One region of the Pseudomonas lalucatii genome, then DNA from elsewhere that is predicted to be linked to it. Evidence: riboswitches for the same ligand, from Rfam matches in the RefSeq annotation. Region 1 holds a riboswitch; the other holds the start of a gene.
What was found. Region 1 has a riboswitch for cobalamin ahead of I0D00_RS05215 (cobaltochelatase subunit CobN). Riboswitches for the same ligand answer to the same signal wherever they lie in the genome.

Region 1 (8,657 bases):
CAGCGGCTGCTGGCGCGCCTGCAGCTCGGCCAGCAGGTCGGTCTGTGCCACCAGCGCGGCGATCAGGCCGCAGGCGAACACCAGCACCACGTCGACCAAGTTGGCCAGGGGCCCGAGCGGGTCGTCGTCGCCTTCGGCGAAACGGCTAGAGCGCCAGCGCCGGCTCATCGGTCTGCTCCTCGCCCGTCCGGGCCTCGCACCGGTCCAGCAGCTCGTCGTACCAGCGGCGGCGCAGACGCCCCAGGCCGAAGCCGAGCACCCCGGCGAGCAGGCCGAACACCGTGGTATCGAAGGCCACCCGCATGGCCACGCTGAGGATCTGCACATTGCCCTCGCCGAGGGCCGCCAGCCCGGGCCCCAGGGGGATCAGGGTGCCCATCAGGCCGAGCATGGGGCCGATACGGGCGATCAGGTCGGCGCGATCCAGGCGCTTGCGCGCCCGCCGCTCGATCTCCGCCAGCGGCAAGCGCTGCCAGTGGGCCAGGCCGCCGCAGCGCTCGCCGACGGCCACCCCGCAATCCCACACCGCCAGCGCCAGCAGGGCGAACAGGCCGAGGGTGACCGGCTGCAGCAGCCAGCCGACCAGCAGGTGCAGCCAGGTGAATACTTGACTGTCGAACATCTTCAACGTCCTCCCGGGGTATGGGCGCCGCGGCCGCGCCAGACGCCCAGGGCGAGCAGGCCGGCCAGCAGCGCCAGGGCGAACCAGAATGCCTGGTTCAGGGGTTGGGCCTCGCCTTGGCCGGCGCCCGGCTCGGTGGCGGGCTCGGCCTGCGCCGCCTGGATCTCGCTGAGGGTACTCGGCGCCGGCATCGGCGCGGCCTCGACCTGCGCCGCCTGCAGGCGCTGCTGCAGGGCGCTGCGCAGCTCATCCGGCAGCTGCGGCAGCAACCACTGCAGCATCGGGTGGTCCGGCCGGGTGTGGCCGCTGCCGGGCAGGCCGTGCTCGACCACCAGGCGGGCGAACTGCTCGCCGAGCTGCCGCAGCGTGGCCGCGTCGGCCTGCCAGAAGTCCTTGTGGATGGCCACCAGCATGATCGCCAGCATGTTGCTCTTCACGTGCACGTTGGCGCCCTGCTCGAGGAAGGCATCCAGGCCGACTTCGTAGCGGTCGTCGATATACACCGCCTTGACCTCCTCCCAGGCGCTGTCACGGATGATCTCCGGGTTGGTCACCTGCCAGCCCCAGAGGTATTCGAGGAACTCGCTGCCCATGGTCCGCGCGCCGGCGTAGTCGTGCTGCATCAGCGCCTCGATCCAGGCCGGGTTGAGGAAGCGCCCGCGCAGCTCGGCCAGCAGCGCCTGCTGCAGCGGCTCCAGGCGCACCCGCGCCGGGTCGTTGTGCCAGCTGACGAAGTTCTCCGGGGTGCTGCCGGAAACCTGCTCCACCGCCAGGCTCAGGCCGCCCAGGTAATCGAAGGAGTCGTTGTTGTCCAGCAGGCCGTAGAGGTTGCTGGAGCGCCCCAGATAGGTGCGGCGCACCTGCTTGAGGTTGTCGCGGAACACCTCCTGCACCGGCTCGCCCTGGTGGCGCAGGCCGTAGGCGTGGCCGAGGCGCGCGACATAGGCCTGGGCCAGTTCGCCGCGCTGCTGCCAGCTGCCGGAGCGCTCCACCAGGCGGTTGATGCCGGCGCCATAGGCGCCCGGGGCCACGCCGAACAGGCGCAGGGCCGCCAGGCTGCCGGCCTGCTCGGCATCCAGCCCGGCCTCCAGGCGCCGCGCCGCGTCCGCCACCCAATGGGCGGCGACGCGGTTCACCGCCAGGCTCTCGCGGCCGCCCTCGGCCGCCGCGCCGAGCGGCTCCAGGGCCGCGGCCAGGGCCGGGCGCAGCGCCGGGTAGTCGCGGCGGATGGTCTCGGCGCCGCCGTCCAGGGCCAGCAGCACCGCGCGCTCGAGCAGCGCCAGCTGGTCGGCGTAGAGGTCGCGGAACAGCCCGGAGGTGGTGAACAGCAGGTCGCGGCGCTCCTCCCCCGCCGCCAGCGGCCGGCGCCGGATGCCCTGGACGATGCCGCGGCCGTTCCACTGCGGCTCGACGCCGAGCAGCTCGAGGCCGAAGGCGATCATCGCGCCCTCGTCGCGCACCGTGTCCGAGGCCCAGAGGATCACCGCCTCGCGGCCCTCGGCGGCGAGCGGCCGCTGCCGCGCCTGCCGCGCCATCTCGCGGCCGATGCCCCAGCCGATGCGGCTGGGCAGCAGGCTGCTGTCCAGGGCATGGAAGTTGCGCCCGGTGGGCAGCGCCTGCGGTGTGCGGATCGGGTCGTTGCCCTTGCCGGGGGCGACGAAGCCCCCGTCCAGGGCCCTCAGCAGCGCCGCCATCTCGGCCGCCGGCGAGTCGATCAGCGCCTGGCGGTGTCCCGTCCCGGCGGTGCCCATGGAGGTCAGCAGGGTGTCCACCGCCTCGGGCCGCCAGGGCTTGCCGAACACGTGCAGGCCCATGGGCATGAAGCGTTCCTGGATGTTGGTCAGGTAATGGCCGACCTCGTGCACCAGCAGGTCGTCGTCGACCTGCTCGAAGTCGATGCCGCGGGTGGCCAGCACCTCGGCCATGGATTCGCGCAGCTCCGGCTCCAGGCCGGCGCTGCCGACCAGGCGCTTGATCTCGGCGATGCTGGCGTGCCGCGCCGGCCCCTCGCCCTGCCCGGCGCCGGCCTCGAAGCTCTCGATCAGCTGGCGCAGCTTGAGCAGGTCGTCGTACAGCGGCGTGGCCAGCAGCGGCGGGGTCAGGTGGTCGATCATCACCGCCAGGCCGCGGCGCTTGGCCTGGATGCCCTCGCCGACCCCGTCGACTATGTAGGGGTAGATGCTCGGCAGGTCGCCGAGGACCTGGGTCGGATAGTCCTCGTCGCTCAGGCCGACCCGCCGCCGCGGCAGGAACTCGTAGGTGGAGTGGCGGCCCAGGTGGATCAGCGCGTCGGCGCGGAAGCCCTCGCGCAGCCAGTGGTAGAAGGCCAGGTACTGGTGCGGCGGCGGGAACACCAGGTTGGCGTGCAGCAGCTCCTCGTCCACCTCCCAGCCGCGCGGCGGCTGCGGGCCGACGAACACCTTGCCGAAGCGCAGCCCCGGCAGCAGCAGGCGGCCGTCGTGGACCATCACATAGCCGGGGCCTTCGCCCCAGCCGCGCAGGCCCTCGATGCCGGTCGCCGCCAGCGCCGCGATCAGCCCCTCGGCCTGGGCCCAGTCGGCCTGGCTCGGCTGCGCCAGGGCCGCCCGGTACAGCGCCTCGAGCTGCGCCAGCAGGTCCAGGGCGCGGGCCCGCGCCGGGTGCGCGACGCCATCGAGCACGTGGTGCAGCTCGCTGGAGCCGTTGGCCAGGATCTCCCCGGCGATCTGCAGCTGCGAGGCCGCCAGGGCGCGGCGCAGCTGGGCGTGCCAGTAGCCCAGGGGGCCCTGGACCATCTCCGCCTGCAACGCCGCCGGCAGGGTGGCGAACCAGTCGCGGTATTCCTCACCGCCCAGGCTCTGCACCTTGCCGGCCATCTCGGCCAGGGCGTCGCCCTGCTCCGGCAGGTTGACGCCGCGCTCCTGCAGCAGCTCCAGCAGGGCCGCGGGGCTGTCCGGCAGCGGCCCGGTGTCGTAGCCCTCGGCCTGCAGGCGGCGGAGGATGTGCCACAGCGACTGCGGCACGTCGAGGTTGTCCGCGCCGATGTTGTGCCGGCCCGGCGGATGGTTGTAGTAGACGATCGCCAGGCGCTTGTCGGCGTTGGCCGTGCGCTGCAGGTGTCGCCAGCGCTGGATGCGCGCGCTCATCGCGGCGACCTGGCGCGGCAGCGGCTCGCCGATGGCGAAGCGGATGCCGGACAGCGGGTCGAGCTGGCACTCGCGCCAGGCCGCCAGCACCACGGCCTGGCTGGTACCCTGCAGCTCCGGCATGGCCAGCTGGTAATGCACCTTGTCGCGGGCCAGGCCGTCGCTGGACAGCTGCCAGGCCGCCTCGCTGCGGTCCTCCAGGCGCAGGCCCTTGAGCACCGGCACGTTCAGCTCGCCGAACAGCTCGCTGACCTGCTCGCGGTGCTCGCCGCCGCCGATGACGAAGTCCTGCAGGGCGACCACCGCGGCCAACGGCGGATGCTCGCCCTCTTTGAGCCAGCGCACCGCCTGCAGGGAACCCGCCCCCCAGTTGGCGAACAGGCTGACGCAGGCCAGGCCGGCCTCGCCCAGGGCCCGGCACAGCGCATCGTTGAGCGCCTGGTCGCCGGCGCGGTCGGCGCGCCCGTGATCGACGATCGCCACCAGGGCGTCGCCGCGCCAGCGTAACTGCTCGGCCGCACGCAGCTCGCCGTCCTGGTAGAAGCGCAGCGGCGCCCGCGCCTTGGCCGGTGCCACCGCCACCTCGGCGTCCACCCGCGCCGCCAGCCAGGCGAGCAGCCCGGCGATGTTCTCGCTGCCGCCGGCCAGCCAGTAGCTGCGCGCACTCAGCCAGTCGGCCTGGCGCGGGTGCGCGCGCTGCTGCTCCTGCAGCCAGGGCGCCAGCGCCCCGCCCGGCTTGAGCGCGCCCAGGCGCTCGGCCTCCCTCGCGGGAGGCGAACAGCGGCCGGCCGGCGGCGCGGCTGAGCTGCACCAGGCCATGGTCGCTGTGCAGGACGAACAGCTCGGCGACCGCCGCCCGGCCGAGCAGGGGGCGCAGGCGCTCCACCTCGGCACCGAAGATGCCGGCGCCGAACAGCACCTGGCCCGCATCCAGCCACTGCGCCAGGGCGGCATCGTCCAGCTCGGCCAGCTGCTCGGGGGTGCGCGCGCTGACCCGCTGGCCGGGATGCAGGCGCTGGAACTGGGCCACCGCCGCGGCGAACTCGGCGGCGCTGTAGGCGGAGACGATGGCGTTGATCTGCGCCGCGCCGGCCAGCGGCGCGCTCAGCAGCAGGCACGCGGCCAAGGCCAGGCGCCTGCTCAGGGAAAGGGCGCGCGTCAGGAAGGACGCAGGCCGTGGAAGGGACTCGCTCATGTCGTATTCGCTCCGCCGCACTCACCCGCGCGACTCAGGCCGCAAGAGGCAGGCGGAGGAACGGCGACGCATGAGCCGCGACAAAGGACGCGGACCACCCGCCGGACAACGCCCTCCGCGATGCCGTGGACTGCGACAGGCCGGTCTCCGGGCTTACGAGCGGCGATCCGACTGCTGGATCGCCGGCCAGCGCACCTTCCCATGCCGAGGCACAGTGGTTGCAAAAGCGCTGGTTTGACTCGTCTACCGTTGCGGGGGCAGCGTCGGAGTTGTCGGCCTACCTGGGCCGAACGCACCGACTTCCCTGTTTCACCCCTCGGACGCGCGGCGTCGGGGGCACCTGTTGCAAGGCGCGCAGGGTAGAGACAGGCCGGCGGGGCGTCAATGCATGGGTGCGCCCGATGCCTCCCACAACGGAAGCTAAGCTTCTACCTCCCCTTACTCGTCAGGAACGTTGCGATGAATTATCGAGGCAGTTGCCACTGCGGCCGCATAGCGTTCGAGGTGGAAGGTGAAATCGACAAGGCGATGGCCTGCAATTGCTCGATTTGCCAGCGCAAGGGTTCGCTGATGTGGTTCGTCCCCCGGGACAAACTGTACTTGCTGACCCCGGACCAGGACGCCGCCACCTACAGCTTCAACAAGCACGTGATCCAGCACCGCTTCTGCCCGCGCTGCGGCATCCACCCTTACGGCGAAGGCCGCGACCCCAAGGGCAATGCCGTGGCGGCCATCAATATCCGTTGTCTGGAGGGCATCGACCTGGAGCGCATCCCTGTCGAACGGTTCGACGGGCGGGCGCTTTAGATCGCCATTGGCGCCCTGCACAAGCAAAAAGCCAGGCCGCAAGGGCCTGGCTTTCGACTTGGTGGACCGAAGGAGGATCGAACTCCCGACCTCCGCATTGCGAACGCGGCGCTCTCCCAGCTGAGCTATCGGCCCGTCATGGGATTGAATCTAGCGCCCTGCCGCGCCCCCGACAACTGCCGCCGCGTATTCACCGACGCCGCTCATAGATCATCGGGCAGGGCCGCGGTCCAGATGCGCTTGAGCGGCAGCTCGGACTTGATCGCCTCGTCCAGCTTGTCGTAGTGCAGGAACAGCTGCTCCAGTAGGTCGTCCTGGTTCCACAGGCGCAGGCGGAAGAAGCTGGAGGCCAACTCCTTCTGCACGTTGCTGCGATAACCGCCCCAGGCGACGAACAGGCCCTGGTCGGCGTTGAACTTGCTCATGGCGCCAAGCAACTTGTCCACCGTCGGCCGGTCGATCAGGCCGGTGCCGGACTTCACCTCCACGCAGAGGTTCTGCCCGCCGAAGCCCATCAGGCCGTTGCTGGCCAGGATATCCACGCCGCCGTCGGCGCCTTCCGGGCTCTGCCACACGCTGAAGCCCTGGGCATGCAGGATGGCGGCCACCAGGGTGGTCAGGCGGTGGCCTTTGAAGCGTCGCTCGATCAGGCGGACGATATGGTCCTTACCGGTGCGCTCCAGGTCGGTTTCCGCCTGCTCCAGCGCCACCTCGTCAGAGGCCGTGGCCTCGTCCTTGACCAGTTGCTGCAAGGATTCCGGCTGCCAGCCGTTGGCCGCCATGGCCTTGAGCCGGCCCTCGGCGTTATTGCGCTGGATGCGGCAGATGGTCATAAAGGCGCCGAAGCTGTAGAGCAGGTCCTGGGCGAAGTGCGAACGCGGAATGGCCTCGCCGATCCACTTGACCGCGCGCCAATGGAAGAAGGGATCGGGGCCCTCGGCGGTGAACCGGTAGTCGCCGACTATCTCGCCGATATAGATCACCGGCTGGGTCTTCAGCGGCAGCACCAGCCAGTCGCCGACCTGCATGCGCTGGGCGAAGGGCCAGACCTGGCTGCTCCAGTTCTGCAGGGTCTTGGCCTTGGCCTCCGGGTAGCGCTCGGCCAGGGCCGCCTGCACCTGCTCGCGCTGCTGCAAACTCGCCAGGTTCACATCCAGGCCATCCCAGGTCACATAAACGCGGCGCTCGCCGATAAACCTGTCCTCGAACTCCCCGGCGGAACCCGCTCGCACCAACCACACGGCCATGGCCTTACTCCCTTAATGCGTTAATCGGCCCGTTACGGGCACCTCGATCAGTTCGCCGCAGCCGCCTTGCGCCCGCGCCGCGCCTTGGGCTGCGCCGCCCGCTGGGCGCGGATGCGTTCCAGCAGCACGCTGGCCGGCTCGTCGTTAGGGTCCTGCGGCACCAGCTCGCCACGGAAGGCCTTGGCCAGCAGGCTTTGGGTCAGCAGGTCGATACGCGCCTGGGCGGTCTGGACCTTGCTTTCCAACTGATCGGCGAAGGCGAAGAGTTGTTCGACGCGGCGGACTATTTCGGTTTGTTCGTCAAGTGGAGGCAAGCTAATACCGATCTCGCGAACTTTGTTCAGGTTAAGGTTGGGTTGAGCACCACCAGCTGCTTGCTTACGAATCTCCTCATAGTTCTCCTGCAAGCGAATTTTTACAAACTCCCTTTTAGCAAGACCCTCATTAACCGTAATCGCCGCGCATGCCTGATTGCAGCTTGCAGTGATTTTAAGCTCTGTAACCTGACCTCTGGTTTTTCCTTCGCCATACATCGCCATGAGCAATGTACCAGGCGGAAAAAGTTTAAGCAGACAGTCTTTTACCGCCAATTCAGTCACATACTGATCTGCTTCCGAACAAAATTCCGACCCAGTAACCGCACTGGTAAGCCAAGGGATATTACCCCCATCCCAATACTCTGCCAATTTCCGCCCTGGAGTTTTCCCCGTAGCTACAGAACATACTTCACCAAGGCTGACCTCACGCCATCCAAAGCCTGATGTATCACTATTACCAATCCGTAGATTGGCTTGAGCCTGCGAGCCCCAAATTTCGGCATCGTGATCGGGCGTTGTTGCCGAATTCTGTGCCCGCCATTGCTCCGTCAGACGCCCGGAAACGGCGGCGGCCAGCACGGATTGGCGAAAGCGTTTAAGCAACGCAGGGATGGCGTCGATACGGGCTTTTAGGGTATCGACCTGGGCCAGCAGCTTATCGAGCTTTTGGGCGATGCGGGTTTGCTCGGCTGAAGGAGGGAGCAAGACAACAACCTCCTCTACATCCCCCTTTCTGATCGATGGCACGGTTGTTGAGCGAGAGAGGCTCGAAAAATCTTGTGCTTTCAAAAAATAATAAATAAAACGATCATCAACTCCTGGCTCACCCTTGTAGCCCATCACATTGTTATCCGCCAACCCAGCACGAACAACATACCCCCTTCTGTTCAACTTAAGGGCTTCGCCGATCTTTGCGAACAAGGTCGACCCATGAGGAAAAACAAATCCTTTGAGACTTTCAGCAGTACGCTTAGTCACATAATTTGCAGCAACTTGTAAATTGCCATTCCGTTGCAACACCCCACGCGAAACATCCCCAACCTTGTATACGGGATAATCGCCACTTGTGAGACCTTGCTCTTGGTTAGGAAATCCGATGCCACTCTGAACAATGCCAATTTCCCCTAAAGAAGCTATTCGCCACCCACTCGGCAGCTCACTCATCCCCCTGAGCCTCCACCATCTCCAGCCCCAGCATCTGCGCCAGCAACTGCTTCTGTGCCACCAGCTCATCCCCCGCGCCCAGGGCCTTCATCAGTTCGTCCAGCTCGTGCAGGGCCTCGGTCAGTTCGGCCATGGCCTCGCCGGCCAGCACCTCGGGGGCCAGCAGCTCGCTGGCGTCCA
Region 2 (8,657 bases), on a different contig from region 1:
AGCGCCAGCCCGGGCCCTTGGCCATGCCGCTGTTCATCGCCGGGCTGCTGGCGATGTTCGCCAGCCTGCCGCAGTTCGGCGCCTACAAGCGCGCCCTGATGGCCACCGAGAAGGCCCTCGACACCCCGCAGGAAGCGGCCGCCTGGCAGGCGCTGGGGCAGTGCCGGAGCCGGGCCATGTGGGTGGCCGCGCTGCCGGCCTGGGTCGCCGTCGGCGCCCTGTTCGCCGGCCTGGAAGGCATACCGCTGCTGCTCCTGGCGCTCTCCAGCCTGGTGCTGCTGTACCTCTACCGCATTCCCCGCCAGCTCGGCTGATGAGCCGTCTGGCGCTGTGCCTGCTGGTGCTGCTGGCCCGGCCGGCCTGGGCGGTGGAGCGGGTGGTCAGCCTGGCGCCGTCCTTGAGCGAGATCGTCCTGGAACTGGGCGCCGCCGAGCTGCTGGTCGGCGTGCTGGATGGCGGCGAGCGGCCGGTCGCGCTGGCGCACCTGCCGTCGGTAGGGCGCTACGGCCAGCTGGAGATGGAGAGCCTGCTCAAGCTGCAGCCCGACCTGGTGCTGCTCTGGCCCGACAGCATAAGCCCGGCCCAGCGCCAGCAGCTGGTGGCCTTCGGCATCCCCCTGCTGGTCACCGAACCGCGCGACCTGAGCCACCTGGCCGAGCAGTTCGCCGAGATCGGCGCGCGCCTCGGGCGGGGCGAGCAGGGCCAGCTGTTGCGCCGACGTTTCAACGAGCGCCTCGCCGAACTCCGTACCCGCTACCGGCGCGAGCGGCCGCTGCGGGTGTTCTACCAGATCTGGGACAAGCCGCTGTACACCATAGGCGGTCGCCAGATCATCAGCGACGCCCTGCGTCTGTGCGGCGCCGAAAACGTCTTCGCCGACCTCGCCCTGCCGGCGCCGCAGGTCGGCATCGAGGCGGTGCTGCAGCGCGACCCCGAGGTGATACTGGCGGGCTCCGGCGCCCAGCTGGATGGCTGGCGCCGCTGGCCGGGCCTGGCCGCGGTGCGGCGCAATCAGCTCTGGCCGGTGCCGGACAAGGGCCTGGAGCGGCCCAGCTTCCAGATGCTGGCGGCCACCGAGAAGCTCTGCCAGCAGCTGGCCGAGGCGAAATAGAGCGCTAAAAGCACAAGGCCCCGCGATCGCGGGGCCTTGTCGTTGATGGGGGCTGCTTAGAAGCGGTAGCCGACGCTCAGTTGCACCTCCTCTTCCGGCGCTGGATAGAGGGCCTTGTTGCCGGCGATAAAGGCATTGTGGCCGGCATGGCTGTCGTAGCGCTTGCCTGTCAGGTTGTTGATCCGCAGCTTGCTGCTGAACTGCCGGTAGTCGTAGCTCAAACCGAGATTTAACAGGGTGTAGCCACCTTCTCGCGGCAGGGCGTGGGCGTCGTCGCTGGCGAGGTAGCGTGGGCCGGTGTAGTTGGCCTCGACGTAGCCGGTCAGTCCCTTCAGCAGCAGGTAGTGCAGGCTCAGGCTGGCCGTGTGCCGGGCCACCCAGGGCACGTCGTGGCCCTTGAAGCTGCCCCCTCGGTAGCGCGCGTCGGTGAAGCTGTACTGGCCATTGAGGCTCAGGCGATCGTTGAGTTGGCGCCGCCCCTCGAGCAGCAGGCCGTCGCGCCGGGTGTCGTCCAGGTTGACGTTGGCGCCTGGGCCGAAGGGGCCGGGCGCGGCGCTGTCGAAGGCGATTTCGTTCTCGAGGTCCAGGCGATAGAGGCTCAGCTGATAGCGCTGGATGGCATCCTGCCATTCGACCCCGCCTTCCCATGAGACCCCTGTCTGGGGTTCGAGGAAGCGCGTGCCGGGGGAGGTGAAGCCGTTGTCGTCGACGTTGGCGAAGCGCAGTACGTCCTCGCGCTTGAGAAACAGCCGGGTATGGCTATCGGCTTGCCAGCTCAGGCCCAGGCTGGTGCTGTCCTCATGGTCGGTGTGGCGCAGGCCGAGGCCCTGATTGCGATCCTCCGCCTCGCTGGCGCGGTAGCCAAGGGTCAGGGTCAGCTCGTGGCCCAAGGGTTGGCTGAGCTGGCTGTACCAGTCGCGCAGGGTCTGGCGGAAGCGGGTGGTGCCGAAGGCCGAGGCCAGCTCATAGTCACTGGTGATGTGGTCGTGGCCGAGCAGCCATTCGCTACGCCCCAGCGAGCTGTCCCAGTGGGCGGTCAGGCGCGGGCTCAGCGTTTCGACGCGGGTGCCTTGGGTGAAGGCGCCGGAGAGGAAGCCCACGGCATCGCTGTCGCGGTAGCTGTAGTCGAAGTCCGCCGTCCAGGTGTCGGAGAGCGCCTGGCGGGCGGCGAAGCGGCCTACCTGGGTCTTGCTGTCGCTGAAATCCCGCGGCTTGAAGCTGGCCTTGCGGTCGGCGCGGCGCTGGCTCTCGCTCAATGCGCCGGGCAGGCGCAATTCGTCATCGATGGTCTGGTATTCGGCCAGCAGCCAGCCACCCTCATGGTCGTGGCGCAGTCGGGCGAAGGCGTTGCTGTAACTGGCGTGGTTGTTGTCGCGGTAGCCGTCGGCATGCCGCGCCTCGCCGTTGGCGTAGAGCGAAAAGCCGCCGCCCAGTTGGCGGAAGGCATGGCCGCGATAGGCTTCCAGGTCGTGGCTGCCGCGGCTGGTTTCCACATAGGCTTCGTCCTGTAGCGGGGTGCGGGTGATGATGTTGACCACCCCGCCCACGGCCTGGTCGCCGTAGAGCACGGTGCCGGCGCCGCGGATGATCTCGATACGCTCGATATTGGCCAGGGGCACGCTGTTGAGGTCGGCTGCCTGCTGACTGGGGTTGTTCAGGCGGCGGCCATCGACCAGCACCAGGGTATTGTTCGCCGCATTCTCGCCGAAACCGCGCAGGCTGAGGGCGACCCGGTTGCCATCGCCGAGGGTGTCGCGAATCTGCAGGCCGGCCTGGGTGCGCAGCACCTCCACCAGGCTGCTGGCGGCGCTGGCCTCGATCTGCCGGCGGGTAACCACGGCGACGCTGGCCGGCGCCGGCTGCTGCAGCGGTGTGCCGCGGGTCACCACCAGGGGCTGGGCCTGATAGGGTTCGGTGGGTTCGGCAGCCAGCGCGAGGCCGGGCGCCAGGGTCATGGCCAGGGTGAGTGGGGACAGTTTCATCGATAGATCCTCAAAAGTGAGACAGCTTTCGAGGAGGGCAGGGACAAGCGCGGGCAGGCGGGCAGCCGTCAGCGCTTGACGGTGATGCCCTCCGCAACACCAGTCAGATTGCGCCGAGGCAGGTCTCCGGGCTGTCGACTGCGGTTTCCCACCTTCCCGGGCGAGCCCAGTGGTGTGTCGGGAAAACCTGTGCTCGCGTATGAGCACCGTCGATTACCGTTGCGGGGGCAGCGCAGGCCTTGCGCTCGTCCGTGGGCGAGCGCGCACCTGCTTCCCTTTTCACGCGGCGTTGGCCGCGACCTCGGACAAGCAGAACGCCGCGCGGCCGTAGCCTGCGCGGCGGGTATAACCATTCGTTCGGCAGGCTGGGCCGCGGCCCGGCCTGCGCGGTTCAGGCCTGCAGCAGTGCCAGGCGCAGCCGTACCGCGGCTTCGATGCCGGCGGCGTCCAGGCCGCACTCGGCGAGCATCTGCGCCGGTTTGGCGTGCTCGACATAGTAGTCCGGCAGGCCCAGGTGCAGCACCGGCTTGAGCTGGTTCTCGCGGGCCAGCAGCTCGCTGACCGCGCTGCCGGCGCCGCCCATGATGCTGTTCTCCTCGACGGTCACCAGCAGTTCGTGACTGCCGGCCAACTGGCGTACCAGGGCCTCGTCCAGGGGTTTGACGAAGCGCATGTCCACCACCGTGGCGTCGAGGGCCTCGCCGACCTTCAGCGCCTCGGCCAGCTGCACGCCGAACACCAGCAGGGCGACCTTGCCGCCCTGGCGGCGGACTACGCCCTTGCCGATCTCCAGCGGCTCCAGGCCCTGCTCGATAACGGCATTGGGGCCGCTGCCCCGTGGGTAGCGCACCGCCGCCGGGCCCAGATACTGGTAGCCGGTGCTGAGCATGCGGCGCAGTTCGTTCTCGTCGCTGGGGGTCATCACCAGCATGCCGGGGACACAGCGCAGGTAGGACAGGTCGAAGCTGCCGGCGTGGGTCGGGCCGTCCTCGCCGACCAGGCCGGCGCGGTCGATGGCGAACAGCACGTCGAGGTGCTGCACCGCCACGTCGTGGATCAGCTGGTCGTAGGCGCGCTGGAGGAAGGTCGAGTAGATCGCCACTACCGGCTTGGCGCCGTCGCAGGCCATGCCGGCGGCCAGGGTCACCGCGTGCTGCTCGGCGATGGCCACGTCGAAGTAGCGTTCGGGGTAGCGTTCGCTGAAGGCCACCAGGTCCGAGCCTTCCTTCATCGCCGGAGTGATGCCGACCAGGCGCTTGTCCTGGGCGGCCATGTCGCACAGCCACTGGCCGAACACGCTGGAGTACTTCGGTCCGCCCGCTTTCTTCGGCGTGGCCTTGGCGTCCACCGGCTCCAGCTTGGTGATGGCGTGGTAGCCGATCGGGTCGACCTCGGCGGGGGCGAAGCCCTTGCCCTTCTTGGTGATCACGTGGAGGAACTGCGGGCCCTCCAGGTCGCGCATATTGCGCAATGTCGCCAGCAGGGTCGGCAGGTCGTGGCCGTCGATCGGGCCTATGTAGTTCCAGCCCAGTTCCTCGAACAGGGTGCCGGGCACCAGCATGCCCTTGGCGTGCTCCTCGGTCTTGCGGGCGATCTCCCAGGCCCCGGGCAGGCGCGACAGCACCTTCTTGCTGCCCTCGCGCATGCTGGCGTAGGTGCGGCTGGAGAGCAGCTTGGCCAGGTAGTTGGACAGGCCGCCGACGTTGCGCGAGATCGACATGTCGTTGTCGTTGAGCACCACCAGCATGTTGGCGCCTACATCGGAGGCGTGGTTCAGCGCCTCGAAGGCCATGCCGGCGGTCAGCGCGCCATCGCCGATCACCGCCACCGCTTTGCGCGTGCTGCCCTGCAGGCGCGCGGCGATGGCCATGCCCAGGGCCGCGCTGATCGAGGTGCTGGAGTGGCCGACGCCGAAGGTGTCGTATTCGCTCTCGCTGCGTCGCGGGAAGGCGGCGATGCCGTCCTTCTGGCGCAGGCTGCTCATCTGCTCGCGGCGGCCGGTGAGGATCTTGTGCGGGTAGGCCTGGTGGCCGACGTCCCACACCAGGCGGTCGTCCGGGGTGTCGAAGACGTAGTGCAGGGCGATGGTCAGCTCGATCACCCCGAGACCGGCGCCGAAGTGCCCGCCGGTCTGGCCGACCGTGTACAGCAGGTACTGGCGCAGCTCGTCGGCCAGGGCCTCCAGTTCGGCCTCGCCCAGGCGGCGCAGCTCGTCCGGCGTGTTCGCGCGGTCGAGCAGGGGCGTCAGCGGGCGCTCGCGGGGAATCTCATCGAAGGTCGTCGGCATCGGGCGAATCGTTATAGGCAAAAAGATGCGGCAGTTTACCCGAAAGCGATGCCAAGCTTTAAGCCATAAGTCCAAGGCGCCGGGCGGGGCGTTCTGCTCGGGCGGACCAGGCGGCGCCTGGACGCGGGCCGGGGCACGGCCGGTGCCCGCCTCAGTGGCGCCGTTCGACTATATAGCGGGCCAGCTCGCGCAGCGGTTCGGCGCGGCTGTCGAAGGGGCGCAGGGCGTGCAGGGCCTGATCGCGCAGTTCCAGGGCATAGGCCTTGGCCTGTTCCAGACCGAGCAGCGCCGGGTAGGTCGGCTTGTGATTGGCCTGGTCCTTGCCTTGGGTCTTGCCCAGGGTGGTGGTGTCGCTCTCCACGTCGAGGATGTCGTCCTGCACCTGGAAGGCCAGGCCGATGGCCTGGGCGTAGGCCTGCAGGGCCTGCAGGGCGCAGTCGTCGGCGTGGCCGCTGGCCAGGGCGCCGAGGCGCACGCTGGCTTCGATCAGGGCGCCGGTCTTGTGCCGGTGCATGGCCTCCAGGGCCGGCTGGTCGAGCCGCTGGCCGACCGCGCCGAGGTCGATGGCCTGGCCGCCGACCATGCCCGCCGGGCCGGCGGCATGGGCCAGGCAGGCGATCATCGCCAGGCGCAGCTCGGCGGCGAGCGGGTTGCAGCGCTCGTCGGCGAGCGCGGCAAAGGCCAGGCTCTGCAGGCCGTCACCGGCGAGGATGGCGCTGGCTTCGTCGAAGGCCTTGTGGGTGGTGGGCTGGCCGCGGCGCAGGTCGTCGTCGTCCATCGCCGGCAGGTCGTCGTGGACCAGGGAATAGGCATGGATCAGCTCCACCGCGCAGGCCGCGCCGTCGGCCTGCCGCGCCTCGCCGCCGAGGGCCTCGCAGGCGGCGTAGACCAGCAGCGGGCGTACCCGCTTGCCGCCGTTGACCACGCTGTAGCGCATCGCCTGGTAGAGGCGTTGCAGCGCCTCGCTGGGCGGCTGCAGCAGGTCGTTCAGCGCCGCATCGACGCGGCGTTGGCACAGCGCCTGGTAGTCCGCGATCATGCCGGGCGCTCCGCGTCGAAGGGCGCCTGCTCCAGTTCGCCGTCGCGCTCCAGGAGGATCTGCACCTTCTGCTCGGCCTGGGTCAGGGCGGCCTGGCAGTCGCGGGTCAGGCGGATGCCCTGCTCGAAGGCGGTCAGCGAGTCTTCCAGCGACAGCTCGCCGCTCTCCAGGCGCTCGACCAGGTTCTGCAGGTCGGTGAGGGACTGCTCGAAGTCGAGCGCGGCTTTTTTGCGGGCCATGGCGGACGGTCTCTGGCGGGGTTCTGGCAGGGGGATAATCGCCGCGACACTAGCAGAGCGGCGTCTCGTGGGCAAACGGCCGGGGGCGCGCCTGGCGGGGCGAAGCCCGGGGCAGCGGTCAGCTGGCGAGATAGGTGGCCCAGAAGTAGTAGGCGGTCATGCCGCTGCCGACGGCGATCACCAGGGCGCGCAGCAGGATGGGCGGCAGGCGCTGGCCGAGGGCCCCGCCGGCATAGCCGCCTAGGGTGGCGCCGCCGAGCAGGACGGCCAGCTCGGCCCAGCTGACCCGCCCGGCGACCACGAAGGTGACGGTGGCGATGCTGTAGATCACCGCCGAGATCAGGTTCTTCAGGGCATTGGCCCGGGCCAGGGGGTGGCCCTCGATGGCGAATGCCGCCAGCTGCAGGATGCCCATGCCGGCGCCGAAGTAGCCGCCGTAGATCGACACGCCGACATGGGCGCCGAGCGACAGCGGGCCGTGCGGTGGCTGCGCCCCGGGCGCGCGACGGGCGGCCAGGGCGCGACTGAGTCGCGGGCTGGCGGCGAACAGGGCGGTGGCCGCCAGCAGCAGCCAGGGGATCAGGTGGCGGAAGATCTCGTCGCCGCCGGCCAGCAGCAGCAGGCCGCCGCCCAGGCCGCCGAACAAGCCGGCCAGCAGCAGCGGCAGCAGGTAGCGGCTCAGCGGTCGCAGGCTGCCGCGGGCGGCCCAGGCCGCGGCCAGGCTGGCCGGCCACAGGGCCACGGCATTGGTGGCGTTGGCGGTGACCGGCGGCAGGCCGGCGGCGAGCAGGGCCGGGAAGGAGAAGAAGGTGCCGCCGCCGGCCAGGGCATTCATGCCGCCGGCGGCGAAGCCGGCAAGAATCAGCAGCAGGACATCGCTCGGGCTCATGGGGCTATCCCTGGCAAAAAGTGGAGCTTACCCAGCTCCGGGCCGCCGGCCAAGCCGTCGGGGACGGGTTGGCGGCCGTGCTCACCGGGGCGGTCCGCGGCGGCGCTCGCGAGGCTCGTGCGGTGCGAGTCGCAGGCAATAAAAAAGCCGGCTTGTGGCCGGCTTTTAGGGGGTGGTCAGGGCTTATTTTTGGTAAGCCGCGACTGCCTTGTTGATCAGCTCGCGGGCCTCTTCGGCGCCGGCCCAGCCTTCGACCTTGACCCACTTGCCCTTCTCCAGATCCTTGTAGTTCTCGAAGAAGTGCTTGATCTGCTCGATCAGCAGGGGCGGCAGGTCGGTGTATTCCTGAACGTCCTTGTACAGCACGGTCAGCTTGTCGTGGGGTACGGCGACCAGCTTGGCGTCGCCGCCGGCTTCGTCGCTCATGTGCAGCACGCCGACCGGGCGGGCGCGGATCACCGAGCCCGGCGCCACCGGGTAGGGGGTGACCACCAGCACGTCCAGCGGGTCGCCGTCGTCGGCCAGGGTGTGCGGGATGAAGCCGTAGTTGGCCGGGTAGAACATCGGGGTGGCCATGAAGCGGTCGACCATCAGACAGTCGGTCTCGTGATCGATCTCATATTTGATCGGCGCGTGGTTGGCCGGGATCTCGATGGCGACGTAGATGTCGTTCGGCAGGTCTTTGCCTGCTGGAATCTTGCTGTAGCTCATGGGGCGACTCCCGGGGATGGGCCAAAAAAGTGGCGCGATTATAGGCACATTCCCCGGCGCTTGCTACGCCGAGATGCCTAGCCATTGGTCGCGGTCGGCGTCTCCTTGGTGTGGCTACGGTAGTCCGGGTGAGTGCCTTGCAGGCGCTGCAGACGTGCCAGCGGGTCCTGGCGGTAGAAGCGCGCGAGCTGCTCGTAGACGGCGGGGAAGGCCTCGTGGAGCAGGTCCGGGGCGCTGAAGAAGTATTCGCTGGCCACCGCGAAGAACTCCGCCGGGTCTTCGGCGGCATAGGGGTCGATGGCGGTCTCGGCCTGGGGATCGGCATCCAGCTGGGCGTTGAGGCGGTCGTAGGCGTCCTGCATGGCGCCGGCCCAGTCGCTCACGCGCATGTCGGCGTGC

Region 2: linked by a shared signal. The riboswitch ahead of I0D00_RS19445 (TonB-dependent receptor) and the one ahead of I0D00_RS05215 (cobaltochelatase subunit CobN) in region 1 are both predicted to bind cobalamin.

The regions. Positions count from the first base shown of each region.
Region 1 is NZ_JADPMV010000001.1:1,164,938-1,173,594, forward strand. It holds gene I0D00_RS05205 (DUF2149 domain-containing protein) at 1-168, opposite strand, end outside; gene I0D00_RS05210 (MotA/TolQ/ExbB proton channel family protein) at 146-622, opposite strand; gene I0D00_RS05215 (cobaltochelatase subunit CobN) at 625-4,566, opposite strand; cobalamin riboswitch at 5,064-5,301, opposite strand; gene I0D00_RS05220 (GFA family protein) at 5,402-5,749, shown strand; tRNA gene I0D00_RS05225 (tRNA-Ala) at 5,809-5,884, opposite strand; gene I0D00_RS05230 (restriction endonuclease) at 5,953-6,996, opposite strand; gene I0D00_RS05235 (restriction endonuclease subunit S) at 7,044-8,477, opposite strand; gene I0D00_RS05240 (class I SAM-dependent DNA methyltransferase) at 8,470-8,657, opposite strand, start outside.
Region 2 is NZ_JADPMV010000002.1:1,276,004-1,284,660, reverse strand. It holds gene I0D00_RS19455 (MFS transporter) at 1-314, shown strand, start outside; gene I0D00_RS19450 (cobalamin-binding protein) at 314-1,111, shown strand; gene I0D00_RS19445 (TonB-dependent receptor) at 1,168-3,093, opposite strand; cobalamin riboswitch at 3,194-3,412, opposite strand; gene dxs (1-deoxy-D-xylulose-5-phosphate synthase) at 3,485-5,380, opposite strand; gene ispA ((2E,6E)-farnesyl diphosphate synthase) at 5,532-6,419, opposite strand; gene I0D00_RS19430 (exodeoxyribonuclease VII small subunit) at 6,416-6,658, opposite strand; gene I0D00_RS19425 (sulfite exporter TauE/SafE family protein) at 6,777-7,547, opposite strand; gene ppa (inorganic diphosphatase) at 7,731-8,258, opposite strand; gene I0D00_RS19415 (M90 family metallopeptidase) at 8,336-8,657, opposite strand, start outside.